DNA from 3 places in the Rhodococcus sp. IEGM 1318 genome. Region 1 is predicted to be linked to each of the others. Evidence: riboswitches for the same ligand, from Rfam matches in the RefSeq annotation. Region 1 holds a riboswitch; each other region holds the start of a gene.
The links. A riboswitch is a leader RNA that binds a small molecule or an ion and turns the genes downstream of it on or off. The one in region 1 is predicted to bind cobalamin.
Positions count from the first base shown of each region.

Region 2: linked by a shared signal. The riboswitch ahead of R4P65_RS02485 (ABC transporter substrate-binding protein) and the one ahead of R4P65_RS18270 (CbtB domain-containing protein) in region 1 are both predicted to bind cobalamin.
Region 3: linked by a shared signal. The riboswitch ahead of metE (5-methyltetrahydropteroyltriglutamate--homocysteine S-methyltransferase) and the one ahead of R4P65_RS18270 (CbtB domain-containing protein) in region 1 are both predicted to bind cobalamin.

Region 1 is NZ_JAWLSC010000007.1:205,750-209,020, forward strand. It holds gene R4P65_RS18260 (alpha/beta hydrolase) at 1-620, opposite strand, end outside; gene mhuD (mycobilin-forming heme oxygenase MhuD) at 666-974, shown strand; cobalamin riboswitch at 1,063-1,201, shown strand; gene R4P65_RS18270 (CbtB domain-containing protein) at 1,226-1,420, shown strand; gene R4P65_RS18275 (CbtA family protein) at 1,411-2,187, shown strand; gene R4P65_RS18280 (flavin-containing monooxygenase) at 2,247-3,271, opposite strand, start outside.
Region 2 is NZ_JAWLSC010000001.1:536,759-540,029, forward strand. It holds gene R4P65_RS02480 (MMPL family transporter) at 1-1,061, opposite strand, end outside; cobalamin riboswitch at 1,133-1,279, shown strand; gene R4P65_RS02485 (ABC transporter substrate-binding protein) at 1,395-2,390, shown strand; gene R4P65_RS02490 (iron ABC transporter permease) at 2,387-3,271, shown strand, end outside.
Region 3 is NZ_JAWLSC010000013.1:76,835-80,105, forward strand. It holds gene metE (5-methyltetrahydropteroyltriglutamate--homocysteine S-methyltransferase) at 1-1,526, opposite strand, end outside; cobalamin riboswitch at 1,685-1,886, opposite strand; gene R4P65_RS26190 (helix-turn-helix domain-containing protein) at 1,992-2,429, opposite strand; gene R4P65_RS26195 (response regulator transcription factor) at 2,651-3,271, opposite strand, start outside.

The DNA of each region.
Region 1 (3,271 bases):
ATCTCTCGCATCTGTCCTTCGGGGGTGATGGTGAACTCCCCCTCGATCAGCAAGGTCGGTGCCTCGATCGCCTTCCACTGATCCCAGAAATGCCTCGTGCCCCATTCCTCGGAGATGTCGCGGAAGGTCGACACGTCGCCGTGCAGGTACCACCCGTCGTCGCGACGGTCGAAGGAGTCGAGAAAGTACTGACCGGCGACGGGGCCGAAGAATTCCTTCATCGCGTCCTCGGAAGCAAACGGCTGCGGCCACGCCGAAATCATCTGCGCCCAGTCCGCAGCGGTGCGTCCCCGAAAGTCCGGGGCCATGTCTTCCAGGACCAGCGCACAAACCTTTTCGGGATGCGCGGCGGCGAAGCACCACGCGTGCAGAGCCCCCATCGAATGACCGATCACGGTGATCGGCTCCTCGATGGAGGCAACGGCCGATGCCAGGTCGTCGACGAATGCCTCGGTAGTCAGCTCTGACGGCGCCGGCCTGCCGTGACCGGCAGCGTCGAAGGTGTAGACGTGGCCGAACTCGCGGATCCACGGAACATGGCGACGCCACGTTCGGGAGCTGCCCATGAGGCCGTGCAACAACAGAATCGGTTGGCCCGTTCCACCTTCGTCATGCAACACGAGTGTCACGGTACGCGGTGAGGCTACGCGGGTAATGTCGCTTGCATGGCAGTCGTGAAGATCAATGCAATCGAAGTCCCCGAGGGCGCGGGCCCCGAACTGGAGAAGCGCTTCGCAGCACGCGCTCACGCAGTCGAGAACTCCCCGGGCTTCCTCGGGTTCCAGCTCCTCCGCCCCACCGCCGGCGAGAGCCGCTACTTCGTGGTGACGCAGTGGGAGTCCGAACAGGCGTTCGCCGATTGGCGTGACGGCCCCGCCCGCGAAGCACACTCCGGCGAACGAGCGAAGCCCGTCGCTTCGGGTGCGTCGTTGCTTGAATTCGAAGTTGTCCTGGACGTAGCCGCCAAGAGCTGATCGCGAGCGATTGTGCCCGCTCGTGCGGGCACAATCGACGGTCATCTCGGGTTCGCGCGTTGACACGGAGCGGGCCGTAGTGCAAAAGTTCGCTTGTAAACGCGATGGTCCGACAGGAATCCGGTGCAACCCCGGAGCGGTCGCGCCACTGTAATTCGAGGTGAAGTGCCTTTTCGGTACGGCTATTTCGACAGCCAGACACTTCGGCCATCGCATGGACCTAGGGGACGCGAAAATCCCAGGAGGCTTCGATGGCTCTCGCCTATTCTCCCGATACGTCGATCGATTCGACTCGTCTTGCTTTCCTCGCCGCTGCAGTAGTTCTGTTCGCGATGCTGGCTCTCTACCTGGTCGGATTCGACCAGGGCGCGGTCTCTCGCACCGGCATGTACATGCATGAATTGATGCACGACGGACGCCACTTGATGGGCCTGCCGTGCCACTAGTCGACAATTTCACGAAGCTTCTCATTCGTGGATTGTTGGCTGGTTTGATCGCGGGCATTCTTGCCGGCGGTGTTGCGTTCGTGCTGGGTGAACCACACGTCAACGCTGCCATTGCGATCGAAGAAGCCAACAGTGCAGCCAGTGAGCATGCCGGCGAAGCCGCTGGGCATTCGCACGGCGACGAAGAAGAACCACTGGTGAGCCGCGACGGGCAGCGCGCCGGGCTGTTCCTGGCCACTGCGCTGGCCGGACTCGCACTCGGCGCGATCTTCTCGGTTGTCGCCAACTACGCGCGACGACTCACCGGAATGTCCGGGCCGTTGTTGGCGATCACCATCGCCGTCGGCGGTTGGCTGGCCATCGAGGCCGTGCCGTTCTTCAAGTACCCGGCCAATCCGCCGGCCGTCGGAGACCCGGACACCATCAACCAGCGGACACTGCTGTGGCTGGCTGCCGTGATTCTCGGACTGCTGTCCGTCACAGCGGCCGCAGCGGCGGCAAAGGCAGTTTCAGGACACGAGTTCCTCAGCGTGCGCATCGCTGCTCCGGTGGCTGCGTTCCTGGTGATCGTCGCGATCGGTTACCTCTCGCTTCCCGGCATCAACGAGGTGGGTGAGGACTTCCCGGCAAACCTGCTGTGGGAGTTCCGACTTTCCTCGCTCGCTACGCAGGCGACGCTGTGGCTCGTACTCGGATTGGCATTTGCCTTCCTCACCGAGCGCGCGACCAAGAACGCCGACGTGGCAAAGAAGTACGCCCTTCGCTGAACCTGCTGTGCGCCTTTGTTAACCGCCCGCGGTTGACGAAGGCGCACAGCAGTTCCTTTTCAGCTCAGATGATGCACTTCCTGCAGCCCGTAGACCGGCGTCGGAATGCCCTCGTAGCGCGCCTTCAACTGCAGCGCGAGGTACAGCGAGTAGTGCCGCGACTGGTGCAGATTGCCGCCGTGGAACCAGAGCGCTTCCTGCTGCGTCGGCTTCCACATGTTGCGCTGCTCGCCTTCCCACGGTCCCGGATCCTTGGTCGTGTTCGAGCCGAGGCCCCACACCTTGCCAACCTTGTCCGCGGTGTCCTGACCGATCAGATCCGCCACCCAGCCGTTCATCGAGCCGTAGCCGGTCGCGTAGACCACCACGTCGGCAGGCAGTTCCGTACCGTCTTCGAGGATCACGCTGTTCTCGGTCAGCTCACGAATGTTGCCGTGCGCGAGCTTGATGTCCCCGTTGGCAACCAGTTCGGCCGCACCGACGTCGATGTAGTAACCCGAGCCGCGTCGTAGGTACTTCATGAACAGGCCCGAACCATCGTCGCCCCAGTCGTGCTCGAAACCCGCCTTCTCGAGGCGATCGTAGAAGTCCTTGTCGCGCTCACGGATTGCGTCGTACACCGGGATCTGGAACTCGTGCATGATCCGGTACGGCAGCGAACCGAACGTGAGATCGGCCTTGTGCGTCGTCATTCCGGCAGCGAGCGCGCGCTCCGAATACAGATCACCCAAGCCCAGATCCATCAGCGAATCCGACTTCACGATGTGCGTCGAGCTGCGCTGCACCATCGTGACGTCGATGCCGTTCTCCCATAGAGCTCCGCAGATGTCGTGCGAGGAGTTATTGGCCCCGATCACGACGACCTTCTTGCCCACGTACTGATCCGGGCCGGGGTGCTTGCTCGAGTGGTGCTGATCGCCGAGGAATTTGTCCTGCCCGGGGAACGTCGGAACATTGGCCTTGCCGGACATACCCGTCGCCATCACCAACTGCTTGGGACGCAACGTCAACTTCTCGCCGTTGCGGTTGACCTCGACTGTCCATTCCTGGGTCTTCTCGTCGAACGACGCAGAGGTGCAGGTCG
Region 2 (3,271 bases), on a different contig from region 1:
AACTTGCGCGAGCGTTCCTCGCCGCGTTGCGCCGCATCCTTGCGCCACGTCAGGGCGTTGATGCGATGCCCCAGAATGGCAAGCAGCGCAGGCACAGCGGTCAGCGACAGGACTGCCGCGCTCAGTACTGCAGCGATCGCACCGAAGCCCAGAGACCGGATGACGGCCTGCGGGAAAACGAGCATGCCGCTGAACGCACAGATCAGCAGTAGACCCGAGAACATGACGGTGCGACCCGCCGTCAGAACTGTTCGCTGGGCAGCAGCTCCCGGATCCGAGCCTGAATTCAGTTCTTCACGGAACCGGCCGACCACGAACAGTCCGTAGTCGATCGCCAGTCCCAACCCGAGAAGAGAAGCGACGTTGATCGAGAATGAGGACACATCGGTGACCAAGGTGAGGATCCGGAGAACCGCCAATGCGCTCAGGACACTGAGTACACCTACGAACACCGGAACCGCGGCAGCGACGACGCCGCCGAAGATGAAGACCAGCAGCACCAGAGTGATCGGAATGGCGATGGCCTCGGCGACAACCAGGTCTTTCTCGAGTTTGGTGTTGAATGCGACGCCGACGACGGTGTTGCCCGCGAATTGTGCCTCGGCGCCTTCGACTTCGAGCTTCGGCAAGAGATCGGCGAAAGTGGCCGGCGTGACTCCCGAGTCCGGTGCCAACGTGATCGCAACGGCGCCCATGGATCCGTCGTTCGAGAGCAGACTGGCCTTGGCCGCCGCGTCCGTTCCCCAATACGACTTCACCGACGCCGTCGGCACTTCCGTTTTGAACTGGTCGACCGCGGCCGTCACTGCCGGCCCGATGTCGTCCAGGGTCTTACCGCCTGTGGGCGAATAGATCGCGATGATGTCCGGGGTCTGTGGGCCGAGGTTGTCTTCGATGATGTCGGCGACTTTCGCGGAGTCACTGCCCGGATCGATGAATCCGCCCTGGCTGAGCTTGCCGAATACTCCGAGTCCCCACACCCCACTGATGAGAACTATCAGAACCGCGAGGCTCAGTACCCACCATTTCCGGGCGACGACGGTTTGGGCCCAGCGTGTCATGTATCAACTCCGGTGTGTGGGGGCGTCTGGCCAGATCGACTGTAGTGGGCGTTTGGTCTTGAATCGGAAACGTCATGCATACTGCTCGAAGCACTTGCAAGCCACGCGTGTGGGGGAAGCCGGTCCGAATCCGGCGCTGACCCGCAACGGTAGGTCGATTCTCGGTAGTCACCGAGTGTCGGCAAGCCCGATTACCCACCGCGCGGTGTGCGACATCCATTCGTCGTGGTCTACGAAAAGGAAGTCCAGCAGGAGCTCTGGCCGAGGATCAGTGTGCGGGTGGAGTTGTCTGTCGGATTCTCATTCGTGGCTCAGAGCCCTTACGAGGTCCCCGTGTCACTTCAGTTCTCCCCGTCCCGCGCCGCCGCTGTTCTCATCGCGGTCGCCTTGGTTTCGGCAGGTTGTTCCAAAGGTCAGGAATCAGAGTCGGCGTCTGCTGCGGAATCCTTCGCACAGCCGGTGTCCGTGACCAACTGCGATCGCGAGATGACCTTCGATTCGCCGCCGCAGCGCATCGTGTCTTTGAACGGACACGTCACCGAAGCCCTCATCGAGATCGGCGCGGGTGATCGGATTGTCGGGCGGGCTTACAGTGACAACCCGCCAACTGCCGAGACCGCCGATGTATTCAACAAGATTCCCAGCCTCTCCGATACGTTTCCGAGCATGGAGCAGGTTCTCGACGTCGATCCGGACTTCGTGGTCGGAGGAATGACCAGTGCCTTCAACGAGAAGCAAGGCCGTTCCCGAGACGCTTTCGGCGAGCGCGGAATCAACACCTTCCTCTTCTCCGAATACTGTGGCACCGGTTTCCCCGACATCGGATTGCTCGAGAACGACTACACGCAACTCGGTCGAGTCCTGGGCGTCGAAGATTCCGCCCGCGAGGTCGCCGAGGAGATCAGCGATGGTCTCGATTCCGTCCGCGCTTCGGTCGGGGACGCGGCGCCGGTGCCGACCTTCTTCTACGACAGCGGTGACCAGGTTCCGACGACAATCGGCGGAGTCGGCGTCGGTCAATTGGTCGCGGAATACTCCGGCGTCTCGAACATCTTCGCCGAAGGGACAAAGCCGTACATCGACGCATCGTGGGAAGCTGTTGCCGAGCGTGCACCCCAGGCGATCGTGGTCATCGACTACGGCGACAAGACGGCCGACCAGAAGATCGACTTCCTCCGTGCCCAGCCGTTGATGGCGACCACCCCTGCTGTGCAGCAGAACCGGTTCGTCGTGGTTCCTCTCGCTGACCTGTTCGAGAGTTCACGGTTGGTGCGTTCGGCACAGACCATCGCGACAGCCTTCCATCCGGGCGCTGACGCGGCGAAGTGACCCGCACGCGTTACGGGTACGGCGCCCTGCTTGTCGGCTTGGCGATCGCCTTGGCGATCGTACTGGGGTTGGCCGTCTCCTTGGGATCGGTTCGCATTCCCGTCGGTGACGTCTGGGCGATAGTCGGAGCCCGTTTGGCGCCAGGGACTTTCGAGACATGGTGGACCGCGGCGCGGGAGTCGATCGTGATCGATTCTCGCCTACCGCGTGCCCTCACGGCTGCGGTGGTGGGTGCGTCCTTGGCGATGTCGGGTGCTGTTGCTCAGGCTGTCACACGGAATCCTCTTGCCGACCCGTATCTACTCGGAGTGTCGTCGGGTGCGGGATTCATGGTGGTGCTTGTGTCGGTGCTGGGTTTCGGTGCCGGCCTCCTCGGGGTTTTCACGATTCCGGTCGCAGCATTCGTCGGGGCGATGATCCCGTTGTTCCTCGCGCTGCTGATCGGCGGCCGGTATCCGCAGCCGACCGCGATCATTTTGGTGGGTGTCGCGCTCGCCCAGATATTCTCGGCGCTCATCACCTTTTGCATCCTGGTGTTGGCCGATGATCGGCACGTGACGTCGGTGATGCACTGGATTGCCGGCGGATTCGGAGATGCGCGATGGTCGACGCTGATCTTCCCGACTATGGCGCTAGTCGTCGTCGGTGCCGCGCTACTGTTCAGTTCGCGGTGGATGGACGTCTTGCAGACCGGTGACGACGGGGCTGCTGCACTCGGTATGAACGTCCGACGGTTCCGTGTCTTGTCCTTGCTCGCGGTCTCCGTACTGGCGGGCGCGGCAGTCAGCGTTGCCGGTGGAATCGGTTTCATCGGTCTGCTGATCCCACATCTGGCAGGCTTCATCGTCGGCACCAGAGCAATTCGACTGCTCCCTGCTGCA
Region 3 (3,271 bases), on a different contig from region 1:
ACCCATCCGTTGGCGGTGGCGAAGAACCCGTCCAACTGCTCCGCGAAGTACTGCACCATGTCGTTGCGTTCCGGTTCGCCGTGAACGAGTACGTCGAGGTCCAATTTTTCCTGGAGTGCAACAACTTCGGCGATCTCGGCGCGCATGCGGTCGACGTACTCGGCTTCGTCGATCTCACCCTTGCGCAGCGCCGCGCGAGCGATACGGATCTTCGACGTTTGTGGGTACGAGCCGATAGTCGTCGAGGGCAGCGGTGGCAGAGAAAGCAACTCGTCCTGGGCAGCGCGGCGCTCGGCGGCGGGCGCGCGACCGGTCGCCGAGCTCAGAACGGCGTCCAGCCGGCCTCGAACGCTCGCGTCATTGAGTCTGCGATCGTCCTTGCGGGTCGACGCGGCAGCTCGTGCCAGCGCGAACTCGTCCTCCACCGACTCTCGTCCCTGTGTGAGAGCGGTTGCGAGAGTGACCACTTCCTTGACCTTCTCGGTGCCGAACGCGAGCCACGAGCGCAGGGCCTTGTCGACATCGGCTTCTGCGTCGAGAGTGTACGGAACGTGCAGCAGGGAGCACGATGTGGAGACGGCAAGAGTATCCACGCTGCCCAACAGAGCACCCAACGTGCTCAGTGCCGAATCCAGATCCGACCGCCAGATGTTTCGTCCGTCGACCACTCCGGCGACGACCAGTTTGCGGGCGAGTTCGGGGACGGAGCCGATCGAGTCCTGACCGGCCACCAGATCGACGGCAAATCCTTCGACACCGGTGGACGCGAGTGCGGGCAGCGCGTCACGCAGCGAGCCGAAGTATGACGCCAACAGGATCGACGGCCGCTCGGTCAGTGCCGAAAGCTGTTCGTACGCAGCGCGTGCCGCTTCGGTTTCCTCGTCGGTGCGATCACCTACGAGAGCCGGTTCGTCGAGCTGAACCCACTCCGCGCCGGCCTTCGCGAGCCGACCGAGTAGATCCGCGTAGAGGGGGAGCAGTTCGTCGAGCCGCGAGAGCAGAGGCTCGTCAGTGCCGACAGACTTCGAAAGCAACAGGAAGGTGACCGGTCCGATGACGACCGGGCGGGCTGCAATGCCGTCGGAAAGTGCTTCTGCGAGTTCGGACAAGACTTTGGACGGGTCGAGTGCGAACGTGGTGGACGGCGAGATCTCCGGCACCAGGTAGTGGTAATTGGTGTCGAACCACTTCGTCATTTCGAGCGGCGCGATGGTGTCCGTCCCACGGGCAGCTGCAAAGTAGCGGTCCAACGGATCGGCGACCGATGCGACGCGATCGGGAAGTGCTCCGAGAAGAACTGCGGTGTCGAGCATTTGATCGTAGAAGGAGAAGGTGTTGACCGGGATCGAGTCGAGGCCCAGGTCACGGAGGTCGGCCAAGCCCTGCCGACGGAGGTCACGGGCGACGCTCTGCAAGGCGTCGGCGTCGATGCGCCCCGCCCAGTAGCTTTCGGTTGCCCGCTTGAGTTCTCGATGAGGACCGATGCGCGGTGAGCCCAGCACGGTCGAAGTGAATGTCGTTGTCACGGAGTTTCTCCAGATTGCCAATGCACTGATGGCCACTGCCGGCAGACGGGTACACCTCACGAGACCCCTAGCTTCGGCGGGCAGCACTGCCCGAACCACGCACGAGGTCCGATGGAGATCTACACGCCCATTCCACGAGGCGGTGGACCGTCGGGCACGGCGTGCCCGACACAGTCGGCAGGTCTTCGGACTCGCGGGCACTCGATCGAGTTGGATCGAACCTACTGGCCGTCGCTTCCCAGGCGGATGCCCAGTGCACATAAACGGCGGTCGTTCCTGCTTACCGCTGCGGGACAGTCCCGGATTTTCACCGGGTTCCCTCTCACTCCGTCAGCTTGCGCTGACGGGGCTTCGACGCCGGGAACAGTCTTCGGGGCTCCTCATGACCGTGCCGGGCGAACCAGCTGCACCGATCAGCATAAGGCCAACCCTCCCTGCGCAGTCAAGGAGAGTCGGCGAAGGGCGCTACGCGCGTGACATGTAGGAATTCGAGTCCGGTGGTACGCGCGGAAGATTCTCGGAGGAACGTAGATTCTCCGCCATTTCCACAAGCAGATCCTGCGAAGACGGTGAGAGATCGACGACCCGAGCAGTGAGGTTTCGCAGGCGCACGTTGTGCAGCTGTTCGAGAAGAGAGAGGTCTGCTTCGCCACCGGAGATGGTCGGTGGAGTGTGGTCGGACGGGGCGTAGAAGTAGTCCGGATGGACGTTGAAGAAGTGGGCGAGGGCAGCGACCACTTCGGGTGACGGGTTGGTTCGGACGCCGGTGCGTAGTTGCGACAGGTACGGCGTCGAGATGCGGCAACCGAACTCGGTCATGCCGCGAACGACCATCGCGTTGGTGACGTGAAAGTCGGCAGTCTCGAACAGCGAGTTCAAGCGATCGTTGAACTGGTTCGACATGAGACGTCCCTTCCTCCGTTACGCACAGGCTCCGTCGATTCAATTAACTGCATCATAGCCAGTTATCGAACGATTAGCTGGTTTGGATTCTCACGAAGGGGGTCGTTTGCAGGGAAAATCCCTAGGGTAGAAGGTCCCTACTTTGAGTGATCTGGACAATTCGTCATCAAGAATCGAAGGGCGGACTATTTGCCGGCGAAGCGGATTCGGTCATGTGCGAATCAGAGCCAGCCGTTCGACTCGGCGATTCTCACGGCTTCGGCGCGGGTCGTGGCACCCGTCTTACCCATTGCGGACGACAGGTGGTTTCGAACTGTCCCTGCGGACAAGAACAGCGCCCCTGCGATGGCCGCCACGGGTGCGCCGTCGTGAGCAGCGCGCAGTACTTGGGTCTCACGCTCCGTCAGGGGCGACTCGCCGCTGACGAGGCTGTCAGCCGCAAGGGTGGGATCGACGACGCGCAGTCCGGCATGAACACGCCTGACCGCGTCGGCAAGCTGCCTGGCAGGTGTGTCCTTGACGACGAACCCGCCGGCCCCCGCGTGAAGGGCTTTACGGAGAAATCCTGGGCGCCCGAACGTGGTGACGATCAGAACCCGGGTCTCGGGTGCTGCTTCGCGAAGGGCCGCTGTCGCGGCGATACCGTCCATGCCGGGCATCTCGACGTCGAGAAGTGCGACGTCTGGACTGTGCTCGAGTACGGCAGCCACCACCTCGTCACCGCGGCCGACCTCGGCCACCACGGACAGATCGGATTCCAGATCGAGTAGCGCGGCCAAAGCTCCTCGCACGAGCGCCTGGTCGTCCGCCAAGAGCAGCCGTATGGTTGCTCGATCGCCCTG